Cellulophaga algicola DSM 14237: one gene and its partner. The protein of the gene in region 2 interacts with the protein of the main gene of each other region in a pairwise test. Links are inferred from orthologs where the notes say so. Each region holds a gene or a part of one and is shown on either strand. Other genes may lie near its edges.

Region 1 (9,008 bases), 160 kb from region 2 along the record:
CAATTATTGCAACTGGCCATGTAAGCATGTTTACGTAAATTACAAATTCTGCAATAACTCCAACAGATTCTATTTCACCATTAATATATTGTTGACCCCCAATATAAATAACAAAAATGGTGCTTATGCCTATTAAAAGAACCATTAACGGAAAAAACCAAGCATTTACTTTAGCAAGATTCATGCTTTTGTTTTTACCTTCTATGGCAAGCTCCGTAAGTTCTTTATTAATATTATTTTCTAAACCATATGCTTTAATTACAGAAATTCCAGAAAAGGATTCTTGAGTAAACGTAGAAAGTTTAGAAAGGTATTGCTGTACAATGGTGCTCCGCTTATGAATGACTTTGCTAATGTTAAAAATTAATACCGACAATATAGGGAGTGGTATTAAGGTGTATAAAGCTAATTTAGGAGCCGTCATAAACATTATGGGTATAATACAAGCAAAAAGTGTTATTGTATTGATACCATACATAAGTGCAGGACCAGCATAATTTCTTACCTCACTTACATCCTCACTAATCCGATTCATTAAATCACCTGTTCTATTTTTTTTGTAGAAATTAAGGTTTAGTAACTGATAATGATCAAAAACCTCGTTTTTTAAATCATACTCAATGTAACGAGATACTTTTATAATGGTTTGTCGCATTAAAAAAGTAAACAAAGCAGCAAGTAGTGCGGTCCCTAAAATAATAAGAATGTTTTCTAACAGTAATTCTTTTGCCTCAGATCTATCTATGCTATTATTGCCGTATTTTTCTACAACTTCAATAGATTTTTTTACATAAGAGGGGGTTACTAAAGAGAATACTCTAGCTATTATAGTAATAATAAGCCCTAAAAGTAGCTGTGTACCATACTTTTTTAAATATTTATTGATGTATTTTAATTCCTTCATGAAGCCTTAGTTGCTGTAAACTGTTGATTTTTATAATCTGATAGGCAAAGATATGGGATTAAAGTAAAATGAAATGTTATAAAACTGATAAGATATAAGCAAACCATAACCTAGTATTAAAAATATAGTTCTATTTTTGCCGCTCGAAGTTTAACCCATTTAAGTTCTTTAAAAAATGCTTACAAGAAGGCATGTACGAGTAAAAGTAATGCAATGTATTTATGCATTAACACGTTCCAATGATGATTCTTTAGAAAAACAACAAAAGTTTTTGAAATTCAGTATTGAAAATACATATTCTTTGTATTTATTGATGATGAGTTTGATGAAAGAAATCCATCATTTGGCTAAAAATCAAGTAGAACTTTCTGCAAAATCTTATTTATCTAATTCTTCAAGTTCATTTGATGATAAGAAGAAGTTTGTAAATAACCGATTTTTAAAAATGATTTCTGAGAATAAGGTTCTTGATGAAGAACTTGAGATTAGAAAACTGCAAAATTGGTATTTAAATGATGAATATGTAAAGTTGCTTTATAAGGAGATTATCGCAAGTGATTATTACACAAAGTACATGTACGCTGAGTCATCTTCCTTTGAGGAAGACAAGCAACTTGTGGTAGATTTATTTAAGAATATCATTGCTCCAAACGAAAAAATTTACGATTATTTTGAGGATGACAAACTTACTTGGGTAGATGATATTCCTTTGGTAAATACATTTATTCTAAAGCTTTTGAAGAAGACAAGAGCAGATGCCGTAGATTCATACTTCTTACCTCCTTTAGTTAAAGATCAAGAAGATGTAGAGTTTTCAAAAAGATTACTTTCTAAAACGCTACTTCAAAATGAGAAATTGGTCAAAGAAATAGAAGGTAAAACGCCTAATTGGGATAAGGATAGAATTGCAGATATAGATGCAATTTTATTAAAAATGGCCATTGCAGAATTATTAAATTTTCCATCGATACCAGAACGAGTTACCATAAATGAATATTTAGAATTGGCCAAAGAGTACAGTACTCCTAAGAGCAGTACATTCATAAATGGTATTTTAGATAAATTAGTTAAGGAATATCAACAAGAAGGAAAACTGAACAAAATAGGCAGAGGTTTATTATAATATTGTTTATTTTTGATTAAAATTTTAAATATTTAAACGGTTATGAGAAAAATAGTTATCACGTTAAATCTATTGTTGGTAGTTGTTTTAATGTCCTGTAAGGATGATGCAACAAGTAAAATCAACAGTTCAAACCTTGAAGCAGCAGGGGAAAGAGATGCAGCAGCAAAAATGCTACCTGTTATGGCTTTTGAAAAGGTTGAACATGATTTTGGATCAATAATTCAAAATACTCCACAGGAAACTGTTTTTAAGTTTACAAATACGGGTGATGCTCCACTAATTATTACAGATGCAAAAAGCACCTGTGGTTGTACAGTTCCAAAGTTTCCAAAAGGTGCAATTGCTCCAGGAGAATCTGGTGAGTTGGTAGTAAATTATAATGGTTCAGGAAACAATTTGGTACAGAAAGTAGTTACCGTATCAGCAAATACAGAAAAAGGATCAGAACAATTAAGAATAAAAGCATTTGTAAACCCTAAAGGTGGCGCTCCAGTAGGGCCATTAAAACAGTCATAATTACATGTTAGAAAAATATCCATTTATACCCCTGATTGCAATTTTCGTAGTATTTTATTTCTTTATGATTGCACCTCAGAGAAAAAAGCAAAAACAAGAAAAGAAATTTTCTGCTGAATTAAAAAGAGGTGATAAAGTTGTTACTAAAAGCGGAATGCACGGTAAGATTGTTGAATTAAACGACAAAGATAATTCTTGTGTAATAGAAACTTTAGCGGGGAAAATAAAGTTTGAGCGTTCTGCTCTTTCTTTAGAGATGAGCTCAAAGCTTAATGCTCCAGCAGTAATTGAGAAAAAATAATTGTATTTTTTATACGTTTAAAAAAAGCACCTTTTTAGGTGCTTTTTTCATTTTACAAGTTTTAATTTTTACGCACTATCGGTTTGATTTTGTAGCGGTAAGTTCACAGATTTTTACAATTACTTTTATAGCACTTTCTATGCTTTCTAAAGGTACATATTCATACTTTCCATGGAAATTATGTCCTCCAGCAAAAATATTAGGACATGGTAACCCCATAAAACTTAATTGAGATCCGTCTGTGCCTCCTCTGATTGGTTTTATAAGTGGAGTAATGCCTAAGGATTCCATTGCTTCTTTTGCAGTAGTTACAATATGATAAACAGGAGCTACCTTTTCTTTCATATTAAAGTACTGGTCTTTTACCTCAATATGTATACAGTTGCCATGAATTTTGTTTAGTTGCTCTTTTATAGTAGCTATACGTACTTTGCGTTTTTCAAATAGACTCTTGTCGTGATCTCTTATGATGAGCTCAATCGTTGCGTTTTCTATTTCGCCAGAAATATGATGAACATGAAAAAAGCCTTCGCTACCCGTTGTTTTTTGAGGAACTTCGTTTTCGGGTAACAAAGTCATAAACTCATTGGCTATACTTATCGCATTGATCATTTTTCCTTTGGCATAACCAGGGTGGACACTTTTTCCTGAAATTACAATTTTAGCAGAAGCAGCATTGAAATTTTCGTATTCTAATTCTCCAACCTGACTTCCATCCATAGTATACGCCCAATCTGCACCAAATTTTTCCACATCAAATTTATGTGCTCCACGACCAATTTCCTCATCAGGAGTAAAACCTATTTTTATAGTGCCATGTTTTATTTCAGGATGATGTATTAAATATTCCATCGCCGAAACTATTTCTGTAATTCCTGCTTTATCGTCGGCACCAAGAAGAGTCGTACCATCTGTAGTTATAATAGTTTGTCCTTTGTATTGAAGTAAATCATCAAAATAATCTGGAGAAAGAATAATATTTTTTTCCTTATTTAATACAATGTCTTTTCCATCGTAATTTTCAATAATTTGTGGATTTACGTTCGTTCCTGAAAAATCTGGCGAAGTATCAAAATGCGCTATAAAACCTATTACAGGAATGCTGGCGTCAGTGCTATTGCTTGGAAGGGTTGCCATGATGTAAGCATTTTCATCGATGGTAACATCGCTTAGTCCAATTAATTTTAATTCTTCGGCTAATTTATTGGCTAAATTCCATTGCTTCTCGGTACTCGGTGTTGTTGATGAGTTTGGGTCGCTTTGAGTGTCAATAGTTACGTAACTCAAAAATCTATTAAGAATAGGGTTCATTTATTATAATTTTTTATAAAAATACGAATTAGGTAATTTATTGAATAACTATTAAATTTTTTTTTAACATTTATTTAATAAGTTGAGGATTACATAATTTTATGCTAACTTCATACAAGAATAACTCAAATACTATCTTATGAAAAAAATGTACTTATTATTTATTGTTTTACTCAGTGCCGTAAGTTTTTCTAACGCCCAAATTACGGGAACAGTTTTAGATGATGAAGGAGTTCCTTTACCAGGAGCTTCAATAGTAAAAAAAGGAACTACAACAGGAGCCACTACAGATTTTGATGGAAATTTTAGTATCGAAGCAGCTGTAGGTGATATGTTAATAGTCTCTTATATAGGTTTTGAAACAAAAAATGTTACAGTTGCAAATTCTAATATGACAATTAGATTAGCATCGGGTCTAGCCTTAGAAGAAGTGGTTATTGTAGGTTCTCGTAACCCAAATAGAACAGCTACAGAAAGTACGGTCCCTGTTGATGTTATTAATATGAAGGAATTAAATAATATTGCGCCTCAGGTAAATTTAAATCAAATATTAAATTATGTAGCGCCATCGTTTACTTCAAATACACAAACTATTTCAGATGGTACAGACCATGTTGATCCAGCCTCTTTGAGAGGTTTAGGTCCTGATCAAGTTTTGGTATTAATTAATGGTAAAAGGAGACATACTTCTTCATTAATTAATGTTAACGGAACATTTGGTAGGGGTAGTGTAGGAACAGATTTAAATGCTATTCCTGCTGCAGCAATACAACGTATTGAAGTTTTAAGAGATGGTGCTGCAGCACAATATGGTTCAGATGCTATTGCGGGTGTTATCAACATTATTTTGAATAAAAGTGTAAACGAGTTAACGGCTACAGTAACAACAGGAGCAAATTTCTCTAAAAATGCAAATGATCAAACTGGTGGAGTAGACGGGCAGACAACAAATGTGGCTGCAAGTTATGGACTTCCCATTGGAGAAAATGGAGGATTTATAAATTTTTCAGGAGATTTTGACGTTCGTGAAGCCTATGGTAGAATGAATGAATGGGAGGGTTCTATTTTTAATTTGTATAATACAGTAGAACGAGTTGCAGGTGCAGACGGTTATGATATTTCAAGTTTACTTGATAATGATGTTGCTGATGTAATTCAGTATACAGATCAGGCGGGAATTAATAGAAATGGAGCAGCTACTAAAGATGAATTAAGAACGCTTTTATCAGCAGACAATACAACTGCAGAATTAGCAGCGAGAGGAAAGGAAAGAAGTGATTATAATATGCGTGTAGGACAATCAGCTTTAAGAGGTGGTCGTTTATTTGCTAATTTCTCGTTACCATTAGATACTAACGGAACGGAGCTTTATTCTTTTGCTGGTCTCAGCTCAAGAACCGGTAATTCTGCAGGTTTTTATAGACTGCCAAATCAAAGTAGAACCTTTACTCCTGCGTATATTGATGGATTTTTACCAGAAATTAATTCAACAATCAAAGATCAATCTTTGTCTGTAGGAATAAAAGGTATGATTGGTGATTGGAGTGTGGATTTTAGTAATACTTATGGAAAAAACTCTTTTTTGTATACTATAGGAAATACATTTAATGCTTCTTTAGAAAATGCTTCACCAACGTTTTTTGATGCTGGTGGATTCTCATTTTCACAGAATACCTCTAATTTAGATGTTAGTCAGTTTTTTGAAGACGTTATGTCTGGCTTAAACATAGCATTTGGCGCAGAATATAGAGTTGAAAATTATGATATTGTTGCGGGTGAGCCGGCTTCCTATGGTCTATATGATGGTACGGGAAATATAAATAATCCTTATGATGATATTCTTAGGGATGATGCCGGTAGTCCAGTTTTAGATGGAGACAATAAAACAATCCCAAATTCAAATTCTGCATTATTAGTGCCTTCAGACTTCTTTGGCAATTCAAGACCCGGAGGCTCTCAGGTATTTCCAGGTTTTGGCCCTAAGAATGAATTATCTAGAGGGAGAAATAGTGTTGCAGGATATCTTGATTTAGAAGCAGATGTTACTGAGAAATTTTTATTAAGTTTTGCAACTCGTTTTGAAAACTATAGTGATTTTGGTTCCACGATAAATTTTAAATTAGCTTCAAGGGTTAAAGCTTCAGAGAATCTAAATATTAGAGGAGCCTTAAATACGGGTTTTAGAGCACCATCTTTGCATCAAATTAATTTTAATTCTACTTCAACCATATTTGATCAGAATGGTGATCCGCAAGAAGTAGGAACTTTTGCTAATGATAGTAGAGCAGCAAAACTGTTAGGTATTCCTAAATTAAAAGAGGAAACATCTAGTAGTGCTAGTTTTGGGCTTACCGCTAAAATTCCAAATGCTAATCTAACAGTTACAGTAGATGGGTATTTTGTAAAAATAAATGATAGGGTGGTGTATACAGGTCAATTTGAGCCTACGCCGGATGCAGATGACGGTTCTGGTAGTGACGTTAAAGTGTATTCAGGTCCTCAACTAGAATTGTTCAATCTTTTGAGTCAAGCTAATGCAACGGCTGCGTCATTCTTTGCAAATGCGATAGATACAGAATCTAAAGGATTAGATATTGTAATTACACATAAAGCAACATTTGGTGATAATTGGAGACTTAAATCTGATTTAGCGGGTACTTTTTCAAAGACTAAAAAAGTAGGAGATATAAATGCTTCTCAAGTTTTACAAGATGCAGGTTTAGTAGATACTTATTTTCCAGAAGATAGTAGAGTTTATCTTGAAGAGGCTGTGCCAAGAACTAAGTTTAATTTATCTAATAGCCTTACTTCAGAAAAGTTAATTTTCTTTTTAAGAAATGTTTATTTCGGAGAAGTCACAGAAGCGACTACGACCATAGCGAACCAACAAGTTTTTGGAGAAAAGTTAGTTACTGATTTATCAGTCGGGTATAAAGCTACAGATGCATTAACATTTACAATAGGGGCAAATAATTTATTTGATATCTATCCAGACAGAGCAGAAGATGCTTTTAATAATAGAAGTGATGGTCGTTTTGATTGGTCTCGAAGAGCACAACAATTTGGAATTGGTGGAAGGTTTTTATTTGCAAGAGTAAGCTTTACTTTAAAATAAGAACAGATCGTTTAAGTATTTAAGCCACCAATAGGTGGCTTTTTATTTTTTAGTACTTTAAATTATACTATTTAGTAAAAAGTGCGTTTTAACTATAGTCCATTGTTTTTTAATTCAATTCAAATCAAACAAATGAAGTTTAAACTTTTATTTTCAGTGATAGTCCTTTTTTTAAGTGTAATCAAAACAAATGCGCAAGCTTGTATTTTAGATATTGGCAGTAAAAATGCGGATACTATAAAGACTATTTTTCAATTAAATGAAGAGCAAACAACGGTTTTAGAGGTGTTGCGGAAAGATCTGAAGGCGGAGTTGGATGATCAGGAATTGGAAGTTAAAAAACTTTTTGAAACCCATCCGCAAAGTACACCAGATGAACTTTTAATTCTTGCTAAGAAGCATAAGGAATTAGAAGATAAAATGTTTGCAATTACAGTGAGTTATGATCAAAAACTGATTTCATTATTTAACGAAAAACAATATGAACGCTATCAATTACTGTGCGAATCTGCAAAAAGAACACCAATTGAGAAACTTATAGAATAAGGTGTATTGTTGTGTTAATAAAATTAGGAGTAACTGGTAAAGTTCCTTGTTGATGTTTGTATTTTTGTGAAAATTTTATCCATTCATGTACAAACTTATTCTACGCCCTATATTTTTCTTGTTTGATCCAGAGAAGATTCATCATTTTTCTTTTTTTATGATTAATCTACTAGGTAAAATGGGCTTTTCAAAACTCATTAGATCAATCTATGTTATAGAGGATAAGAAGCTTGAACGTAACTTATTTGGTCTTACATTTAAAAACCCAGTAGGATTAGGAGCAGGGTTTGATAAAAATGCAAAGCTGTATAATGAGTTATCTGATTTCGGATTCGGATTTATAGAAATAGGTACGCTCACACCAAAACCACAAGAAGGCAACCCTAAAAAACGACTTTTTAGATTAAAGGCAGATCAAGCGATTATTAATCGAATGGGATTTAATAATTTAGGGGTTTTAGAAGCTGTAGCGGAGCTAAAAAAAGAACATAGAGTTATTGTTGGTGGAAATATTGGTAAAAATAAAATTACACCTAACGATAAAGCAACTTCAGATTATCTTATTTGTTTTGATGCTCTTTTTGATCATGTCGATTATTTTGTCGTAAATGTAAGTTCGCCAAATACTCCAGGCTTAAGAGAGTTACAGGATAAGGAACCTTTGACTAAATTATTGAACCAACTAAAATTAGAAAACACTAAAATAGCCAACGCCAAAGCAGTTAAAGAAAAACCAATCTTACTTAAGATTGCTCCAGACTTGACGGATAGTCAGCTATTAGATATTATTGAAATTGTTGCTGTTACAAAGATAGACGGCATTATAGCGACTAATACGACAATTAACCGACAGGGTTTAAAGTCTCATCAGTTGCTTTTAGAAGAAGCTGGTGGTTTAAGCGGAAAACCTTTAGCGCAGCGAAGTACGGAAGTTATTAGGTTTTTATCTGAGAAAAGTAATAAAGCATTCCCTATTATTGGGGTAGGCGGAATTACTTCTCCAGAAGAAGCGCTAGAGAAATTAGATGCTGGCGCAGATTTAATTCAATTATGGACAGGCTTTATCTACGAAGGCCCTGCTTTAGTGAAGAGAATTAACAAGGCTATCTTAAAAAGAAGTTAGTTGGTCCAGTAATCTAATACAAGTACATCTTCTAAATGTGGTGTTAATAATTCTCCAAAAGCTTTG
Region 2 (8,786 bases):
TCAACATTTTCTACACTAGCTTCTGGCACCAGAAGGTCGTTTTCTTTCTCTTTTTCACATGAACTAGCCACTAATAAAAGTGACATAGCAATAATAGTTAAATCGCGTTTTTTCATAAATAATTGTGTTAAATAAGTTAAAAAATATAAAACTATATCTTAAAAAAAATACATTACACCGACAATATATGACAATTCAACGATAATTTTGTAAAAATTTTAACATTTTCGATAAACGGCAGCAACCCAATTATTTCTACTCAAATTAGAGGTAAACTCCAAATGATGTTCTTTACACTTGGCTGATATTGTGGGAATATCTTCTGCATAAAAACCACTTAAAAACAGGGTCCCATTCACTTTTAAACACTTTGAATATTCAGAAATATCTTCTAGTAGAATGTTTCTATTTATATTCGCTATGATGATATCATAACTTTTATTCTTTAAAAGATTAACATCGCCTTCGTATACATTTATATGACTACAATCATTACGCTCTACATTTTCTAATGCATTTAAATAGCACCAATTGTCTATATCTATAGCGTCTATTGTACTAGCTCCTTTTTTTGCCGCCAAAATAGCCAAAACTCCTGTACCACTTCCCATATCTAGAACAGATTTTCCTTTAAAATCTGTATCTAATATATGTTGCAACATCATATGTGTAGTTTCATGATGACCGGTACCGAAACTCATTTTCGGCTCGATTACAATATCATACTCCACTTCCGGTTTTTCATGAAAAGGTGCACGTACTACACATTTTTCATCTACCTGAATAGCATTAAAATTCTGTTCCCAAGTTGCGTTCCAATTCTCCTGTTCTATTTCTTTAAAATCATACTCAATTTTAAAAATATCATTATCCAAAATAGTGACATTATTAAGAATAGTATCTGACCAATCCTCTTTTTTGATATATGCTAAGACTCCCTCTTCGGTTTCTAAAAAGCTTTCAAATAAGACCTCTCCTAATTCTGCTATTAATATATCTGACGCTGGCTGTAATGGCGCTACTCTAAAAGTATACTCTATGTAATTATTCTCTTTTTCCATTTTAGGTATAATATAAAAGGGCATTCTAATAGAATGCCCTTATGCTTTAATATGTATTTATTCTTTAGATTGCTTTGATAATGGCAACAAAATCATCTGCCACTAACGCTGCTCCTCCAATAAGACCACCATCTACATCTGGCTTAGAGAAAATCTCTACAGCATTGTTTGGTTTAACACTACCTCCATATAAGATAGATACGTTATTAGCAATTGTAGCATCATAAGCTTCCGTGATAGATTTACGGATAAACGCATGCATTTCTTGTGCTTGCTCCGGAGATGCTGTTTCTCCAGTACCTATAGCCCAAACTGGTTCATATGCTAAAACAATATTTTTCCAAGAGTTTGCTTCTAAAGAATATAACGCATTTTTAAGTTGACTTGCTACTACATTAAAATGATTGTCTGATTTACGATCTTCTAATTCTTCTCCAAAACAAAACATAATACGCATATTTTTAGCAAGCGCAGCAATCACTTTTTTTGCCAAAATCTCATCTGTCTCCCCAAAATAAGCTCTTCTTTCTGAGTGACCAATAATTACAGTCTTTACGCCTACATTCTGTAACATATCTGCAGAGATTTCTCCTGTAAATGCTCCGCTTTCTGCATAATGCATATTTTGCGCTATAACTTCAATAGTAGAAGATTCTAAACTACGTACTGCACCAGCAAGGTTTACAAAATTTGGCGCAACCATCACCTCAGCTGTTGTATCTGGTAATTTAGCAGAAAGTTCTGCTAATAATGCTTCAGTTTCAGTACCATTCTTATTCATTTTCCAATTCCCTGCAACTATTTTACTTCTCATTTTGTTCTGTTTTCAATTATTAAATGACTAATTATATACTACTTTAATTTAAACGAAAAACTATTCTAACGTTATCGCATCTAAATCATTATAATGTTTTTTCTGTGTGATGGTACCTTTATTCAAAATTAGGACTCCTGGGTTAGAACGAACTATTGTTTTTAAGGTAGTTTGATCTGTAAAATAAAACTCAAAATTTAATTTATACTCTTTTAGCAATTTAGTCGCAAAATCTTCGCCAGAGGCAGACATGCCTATAACTTTATAGCCAGCTTTTTGCGCTTTATCTGTAAGCTCTTTTACATCTTCAAAAGCACTATACGTACTTTGTCCTAGATCATAAGCAATTACCATCATTAATTTAGGCTCTTGCAATAATTCTGTTGCATAATCTACCCCGTCTTTTTCTATGGTAAAATCATGAATTGGAGGCTCATAACCTTCTTGTACTTCTGTCGTTTCTACAGCTATAAATTCACCATCTACGGTAGGGTAGTCACCTTGAGTAACAATAATTTTTTCCTCTCCATCTACCTTGAACTTCCAAGCATAATCAAATATTGCTTTTGGCGCACCTTCTGGAGCAGACATACCTTCTTCTATATTTGCACCAATTTTATAGGGCCTAAAATCTATCGCAGGTAAATGATTAAGCACGTAATACACAAAAATTACACACGCAGCCAAAGATGCTCCTGTGACAATCCTATTAAAACTAGGATTAAAAATGGGCTGTACATACCGTTTACCTACTACTATAATAACAATAAGAATTAATAGTATTATATCTTTGGTAAAAGACTGCCAGGGTGTTAATTTTAAAGCATCACCAAAACAACCGCAATCTGTTACTTTATTAAAATAAGCCGAATAAAAAGTCAAGAACGTAAAGCCAATAATCATGACTAATAAACTATACATAGTAAACCTTTGCCTAAACCCTATTAGGAGTAGAACACCTAACAAGACTTCCAAAATCACCACAAAAATTGCAATTTTTAACGCATGTGGCTCAAAAAACGGCATATTTAAAACGCCGAAACTAAAATACTCTTCCAACTTAAATGAAAACCCTACAGGATCATTTAATTTTATAAAACCACTAATTATAAATAATATTCCTACAACTGTTCTACAGAACCCAACCAAGTACTTCATGTAATTATTTAGAATTTAATGTTAAATGTATCATAGCAAATACTGCATAGTTTACCATATCTTGGTAATTAGCATCAATACCTTCACTCACTAAAGTTTTCCCTTTGTTATCTTCAATTTGCTTAACACGTAATAATTTTTGTAAAATTAAATCTGTTAAAGAGCTTACACGCATTTCTCTCCATGCTTCTCCGTAATCATGATTTTTATTTTCCATCAGTGTTTTAGTAATGTTTACGTGGGCATCAAATAACGACACTGCTTCGTCAACATTTAAATCTGGCTGATCTGCAATTCCTTTTTCTATCTGGATTAAGGCCATTATCGAATAATTAATAATTCCGATAAATTCAGATTGCTCCCCTTCTTCCACTTTCTGTACTTCATTCTCTTGAAGACTACGAATTCGTTGTGCCTTAATAAAAATCTGATCTGTTAAGGATGGTAATCTTAGAATTCGCCATGCACTACCATAATCTTTCATCTTTTTAGAAAATAAAGTGCGACATATTTCTATTACGGCATCATATTGTTCTGAGGTTTTCTGCATGTATTCTTTCTAATTTGTGTAAATTTCGTTCAAAATTTTTAATTGTTCAAGTATAGTGCTTTAAACTTGCAGTGCTATTGTAATTCTTGACTAATTCTCAATAAAAATGACCATAAACTGCAAAGGAGATCTAATTAAAATTGGAGTACCAAAAATAATGGGTGTTCTTAATACTACGCCTGATTCATTTTATGATGGAGGAAAATACAAAAATGAAACTGAAATTCTTAATCAAGTTCAAAAAATGCTTGTTGATGGAGCCACTTTCATAGATATTGGCGGATATAGCTCAAGACCTGGTGCTTTACACGTTACAGAAGAAGAAGAATTAAATAGAGTTGCACCTATAGTAGCTTTGGTACTTAAAAATTTCCCTGAGTGTAAAATTTCAATAGACACCTTTAGAAGTAAAGTAGCAGAAGCCTGCATTAATGAAGGCGCAGCAATGATTAATGATATTTCTGCAGGAAATATGGACCCTGACATGATGAACGTTGTTGCTAAACATCAAGTTCCCTACATTATGATGCATATGAAGGGAACCCCTCAAAACATGCAGAAAAACATACAATATGATAATTTACTTACTGATATTCTAAGTTATTTTGCCGAAAGAATAACTACAGCTCAAGATAAAAAAATTAATGATATTATTTTAGATCCTGGATTCGGGTTTTCAAAGACATTAGAGCAGAATTATGAATTAATGCAAAAATTAGAGCTCCTGAAAAATGCTAAAAAACCAATCTTAGTTGGTATTAGCAGAAAATCTATGATCTATAAGTTATTAAAGAGCGATGCTCAAAATGCTTTAAATGGTACGACTAGCTTACATACAATTGCTTTAATAAAGGGCGCTAACATACTCCGGGTTCATGATGTAAAAGAAGCTGCAGAATGTATTACTATAGTACAGCAATTAAAGTGCAAAAATACCTAGTTTTTGTTCATGTATTTTTCCTAATTTTACAAAAACCCTAACACTTGGATTTTTTAAGCTTTCTAGATTTTAAGATTACAGATTTAATAGACATATTACTTGTCGCTACGCTGTTATACTACATTTACAAATTGGTTCGCGGCACTGTTGCGATAAATATTTTCATTGGTATTGTTCTTGTTTGGGGTTTCTGGAAACTCACAGAGCTTTTAGAGATGAAAATGATTTCTAGTGTTATTGGCGGTTTTATGCAAGTTGGTTTAATTGCACTAATTATTGTTTTTCAGCAAGAGATAAGAAAATTTTTGCTAATGATTGGTTCTACCAATTTTGCGAATAAAAGAAAATTTATTAAACATTTCAAATTCCTGAAACAAGAAGTGACCACCATCGGCACAGATGTGGACTCACTTGTAAGTGCCTGCGACAAAATGAGTTCATCAAAAACTGGCGCTATAATAATTATTAAGAGAAGCAATTCCTTAGATTTCGTAAAATCTAGTGGCGATAAAATGTCTATTAAAATTACCCAACCTATTATTGAAAGTATTTTTTACAAAAACAGTCCATTGCACGATGGAGCTGCTGTGATTGAAGGCAATTATATTGTTGCAACCCGAGTGATACTCCCCGTATCTAACGAACGTAATATTCCATTACGCTTTGGATTAAGACACCGAGCTGCCGTTGGCATTACGGAGAAAACAGATTCTCTAGCCATTGTAGTAAGCGAAGAAACAGGAATGATTACCTATATTAAAAACGGAGAATTTGTATTATATAATGACTTAACAGAGCTTTCTAGCATGATCAAAGAAGATTTGATGTAAGTAAAAAAACCGCCAACCAACCAACCAACCAACCAACCAACCAACCAATCAACCAACCAACCAACCAATCATTTACCATCATGGAATGCAAAAACTGCACCCTTACCTTAGAAGAAAATCATAATTTTTGCGCTGATTGTGGAGCGAAAGTGGTCAGAAATAGATTGACAATTAAAAATTTATTTGGTGATTTTGCACAGCGCTATTTAAATATTGACAATACCTTCATTCGCACTTTTGGTAAATTATTTGTAGCTCCTGAAATAGTAATTCTTGGATATATTAATGGTGTTCGTAAAAAATATATGAATCCCATCTCTTATTTCACAATTGCTGTTTTCTTGGGGGGACTTTTCTTTTTCTTAGTTCAAAAATTCTTTCCTACAGCAATGGATTTTCAATTTACACAAATGAACGTTGACAGTTCCGATGCATCACAACAAATGGGATTAGAGTTTGGGAAGAAGTTTCAAGATATTACAGTTGAATATCAAAGCCTCTTTTATTTAGCAATGCTCCCTTTTCTATCCTTAATATCAAGAGTAGTTTTTTACAACAAAAAGCAATTTAATCTCAGTGAGCATTTCGTCATCAATATGTATGCGTATACACAAATGTCAATTTTAGTCAACATTTTATATATCGCAAGTATATGGAATAGCCAATGGATATATTATCTTTCAATGAGTAATGTTATTACCTTAGTTTTATACTTTTCTTATGTATATAAAAAGGCATTTCAATTATCGTTTAAGCAAATACTCTTAAAGCTTTTGTTATTTCTGGTAATTTTCGGAATACTATTCTTAGGTATTATTATTTGCGCAGTTATTTACTTGGCATTTTTTACAGACACTTTCAAAAATCTTAAAGATGCGCAGGCAATGCTGTACTAAGCCACTTCTTCTATAGAAAATTGTGCTTCATAAAGATTATTATAGTACCCACCCTTTTTAAGAAGTTCTTTGTGTGTGCCTATTTCAACAATTTTACCGGCATCCATAACAATAATCTTGTCCGCTTTTTTAATCGTTGCTAATCTATGTGCTATAATAATTGAAGTTCTACCTTCTGTAATTTTATCTGTTGCTTTCTGTATCAACTGCTCAGAATACGTATCTACAGAGGACGTTGCCTCATCTAAGACCAGAATGCTCGGGTTACTTACATACGCTCTTAAAAATGCTATGAGCTGCCTTTGTCCGCTAGATAACATAGTACCGCGCTCCTTTACATTATAATTATAACCTTCTGGTAAACTTGCTATAAATTCATGCACCCCAATTTCTCTAGCAGCAGCCTCTATTTGTGCTGTTGTTATGGCTGTATTTTTAAGTGAAATATTATTGGCAATAGTATCTGCAAAGAGAAAAACATCTTGTAACACTACCGCTATTTTAGAGCGAAGAGATGACAGTTTAAAATCTTTAATAGAGACACCATCAATAGCTATTTCTCCAGAGTTAATCTCGTAAAATCTATTTAGCAGATTGATAATAGTAGACTTCCCTGCTCCTGTGGCACCAACTATTGCTACGGTCTCTCCTGCTTTGACATTGAAAGATATTCCATGCAATACCTCTTCATCTTCTAAATACCCAAAACGAACATCCTTAAAATCAATAGCTCCTAGAATAGCTGCTTTTTCAATAGTTCCAGAATCTTCAATTTGACTTTCGGTATCTAATATTTTAAACACTCTATTAGCCGCTACCATACCCATCTGTAAGGTGTTAAACTTATCTGCAATTTGACGTAAAGGTCTAAACAACATATCAGAAAGTAAAATAAAGGCGAAAATAGCCCCGTACTCACTAGGGCCAACATTAGCTATATTTAATAATCCGCCATACCAAACAATTAAACCAATGGCTATAGAAGATACAATTTCTGCAATCGGAAAGAAAATAGAGTTATACCAAACTGTTTTTAACCATGCATCTTTATGCTTTTCGTTAATTTCTCTAAACTTTTCCTTTTCAATTTCTTCCCGGTTAAAAAGCTGAACTATTTTCATTCCAGTTATCCGTTCTTGTACAAATGAATTTAAGTTAGACACCTCAGCTCTAACCTCCGTAAAGGCAATTTTCATTGCTTTTTGAAACAATCTGGTTGCATAGGCGATAATAGGCAATAATGCAAAAACGATTAAAGCCAATTTCCAGCTTTGATACAGCATGACACCTGCCACAACAATCATTTTAAGTAAATCTGCTACAATTACAAAAAAACCCTGACTAAAGATCTCTCCTATTCGCTGCATATCTGCAACTGCTCTGGTAACCAAAACACCAATAGAGGAACTATCAAAATACTTCATCTTAAACCCTAACATGCGTTTAAACAGATCTATTCTAACATCTTTGATTACAGATTCTCCCAACCAGTTGGCATAATAATTAAACCCTAACTGACTCACTACCTGCCCAATAAGAACCGCTAGCATAGCCATTGTCATATATAATAATTTCTGACTGTCTTTCTGTGTAATTGCTTCATCAACAATATTACCAACAATTATCGCCGTCATTACAGCAAAACCTGAAAGTAAAATTGCAGCAATAGCTACCCCGTAGAAAGTAACACGATAAGGCTTTGTGTAGTTTACTAATCTTTTAAACAAGAGAAAATCAAATGCTTTTCCTGATTTATTATCCATGGTTTTTTACAATATTATCTGGGTATAAAACTGAGGTCAAATATAAGCCTTTTGCTGGGGCTGAAGCCCCTGCCTTGCTCCTATCTTTACTTTTTAATATAGCTTTAACATTGGAGATATCTATCTTACCCAAACCAACCTCTAGCAATGTACCAACTATAGCGCGCACCATATTCCTTAAAAAACGATCTGCTGTAATTGTAAAAACTAAGATTCCGTCAGTCACTTTCCATTCCGCATATTTTACATCACAATTAAACGTATTCACAGCTGTATTACTTTTTGAAAAGCACTCGAAATCTATATGTGATAAGAAAACCTGAGCAGCTTCATTCATTTTATTGATATCTAATGGATATTTAATTAAATGAGCATGGTTCGTCAAAAACGGATTTTTCTGTTGTACAATCCAATATTCATAAGTTCTAGCAACTGCATTAAATCTTGCATGCGCGTCTTCTGGAACCTGAAAAACATCCAGTATAGCAATATCTTTCGGCAAAAAAGCATTTAACCTAAACACAAAATTTTCTTTATTTGGTATTTCTTCAAAATCAAAATGAGCATACAATTCCTTTGCATGCACTCCCGCATCTGTTCTACCGGCACCCATCAAAATAATTTCGTTAGCTAATAATTTTGATAAGGCATCTTCTAAAACGCCTTGTACCGTAACGGCATTAGGTTGTTTCTGCCACCCATGATAATGTTTTCCGAAGTAAGAAAAACGAATAAAATACCTCAAAGGAATATGTTATTTTTGTGAAATACAAA

What was found.
Region 1: the proteins of tpiA (region 2) and pepT interact in binary tests that used the Escherichia coli proteins (3 or more experiments, as listed by UniProt). The link is inferred for Cellulophaga algicola DSM 14237 from one-to-one orthologs.

Annotation. Positions count from the first base shown.
Region 1 is NC_014934.1:404,572-413,579, reverse strand. Bases 2,041-5,026 are described here. They hold pepT (peptidase T), read right to left. Parts: upstream 4,159-5,026; coding sequence 2,923-4,158; downstream 2,041-2,922. Other genes in these bases: CELAL_RS01720 (TonB-dependent receptor), read left to right, coding at 4,298-5,026; yajC (preprotein translocase subunit YajC), read left to right, coding at 2,551-2,847; CELAL_RS01735 (DUF1573 domain-containing protein), read left to right, coding at 2,070-2,546. In the rest of the region: CELAL_RS01745 (ABC transporter ATP-binding protein), read right to left, coding at 1-904; transcription antitermination factor NusB, read left to right, coding at 1,080-2,027; more of CELAL_RS01720, read left to right, coding at 5,027-7,273; CELAL_RS01715 (hypothetical protein), read left to right, coding at 7,406-7,819; CELAL_RS01710 (quinone-dependent dihydroorotate dehydrogenase), read left to right, coding at 7,905-8,942; CELAL_RS01705 (Dabb family protein), read right to left, coding at 8,939-9,008. UniProt on the Escherichia coli protein: Cleaves the N-terminal amino acid of tripeptides.
Region 2 is NC_014934.1:567,048-575,833, forward strand. What follows is about bases 1-2,764. They hold tpiA (triose-phosphate isomerase), read right to left. Parts: upstream 1,876-2,764; coding sequence 1,126-1,875; downstream 1-1,125. Other genes in these bases: CELAL_RS02360 (M57 family metalloprotease), read right to left, coding at 1-116; prmA (50S ribosomal protein L11 methyltransferase), read right to left, coding at 219-1,061; CELAL_RS02375 (BT_3928 family protein), read right to left, coding at 1,936-2,764. In the rest of the region: more of CELAL_RS02375, read right to left, coding at 2,765-3,033; CELAL_RS02380 (DUF1599 domain-containing protein), read right to left, coding at 3,038-3,583; folP (dihydropteroate synthase), read left to right, coding at 3,690-4,523; CELAL_RS02390 (diadenylate cyclase), read left to right, coding at 4,568-5,353; CELAL_RS02395 (DUF3667 domain-containing protein), read left to right, coding at 5,434-6,249; CELAL_RS02400 (ABC transporter ATP-binding protein), read right to left, coding at 6,246-8,012; tRNA pseudouridine(38-40) synthase TruA, read right to left, coding at 8,005-8,757. UniProt on the Escherichia coli protein: Involved in the gluconeogenesis. Catalyzes stereospecifically the conversion of dihydroxyacetone phosphate (DHAP) to D-glyceraldehyde-3-phosphate (G3P).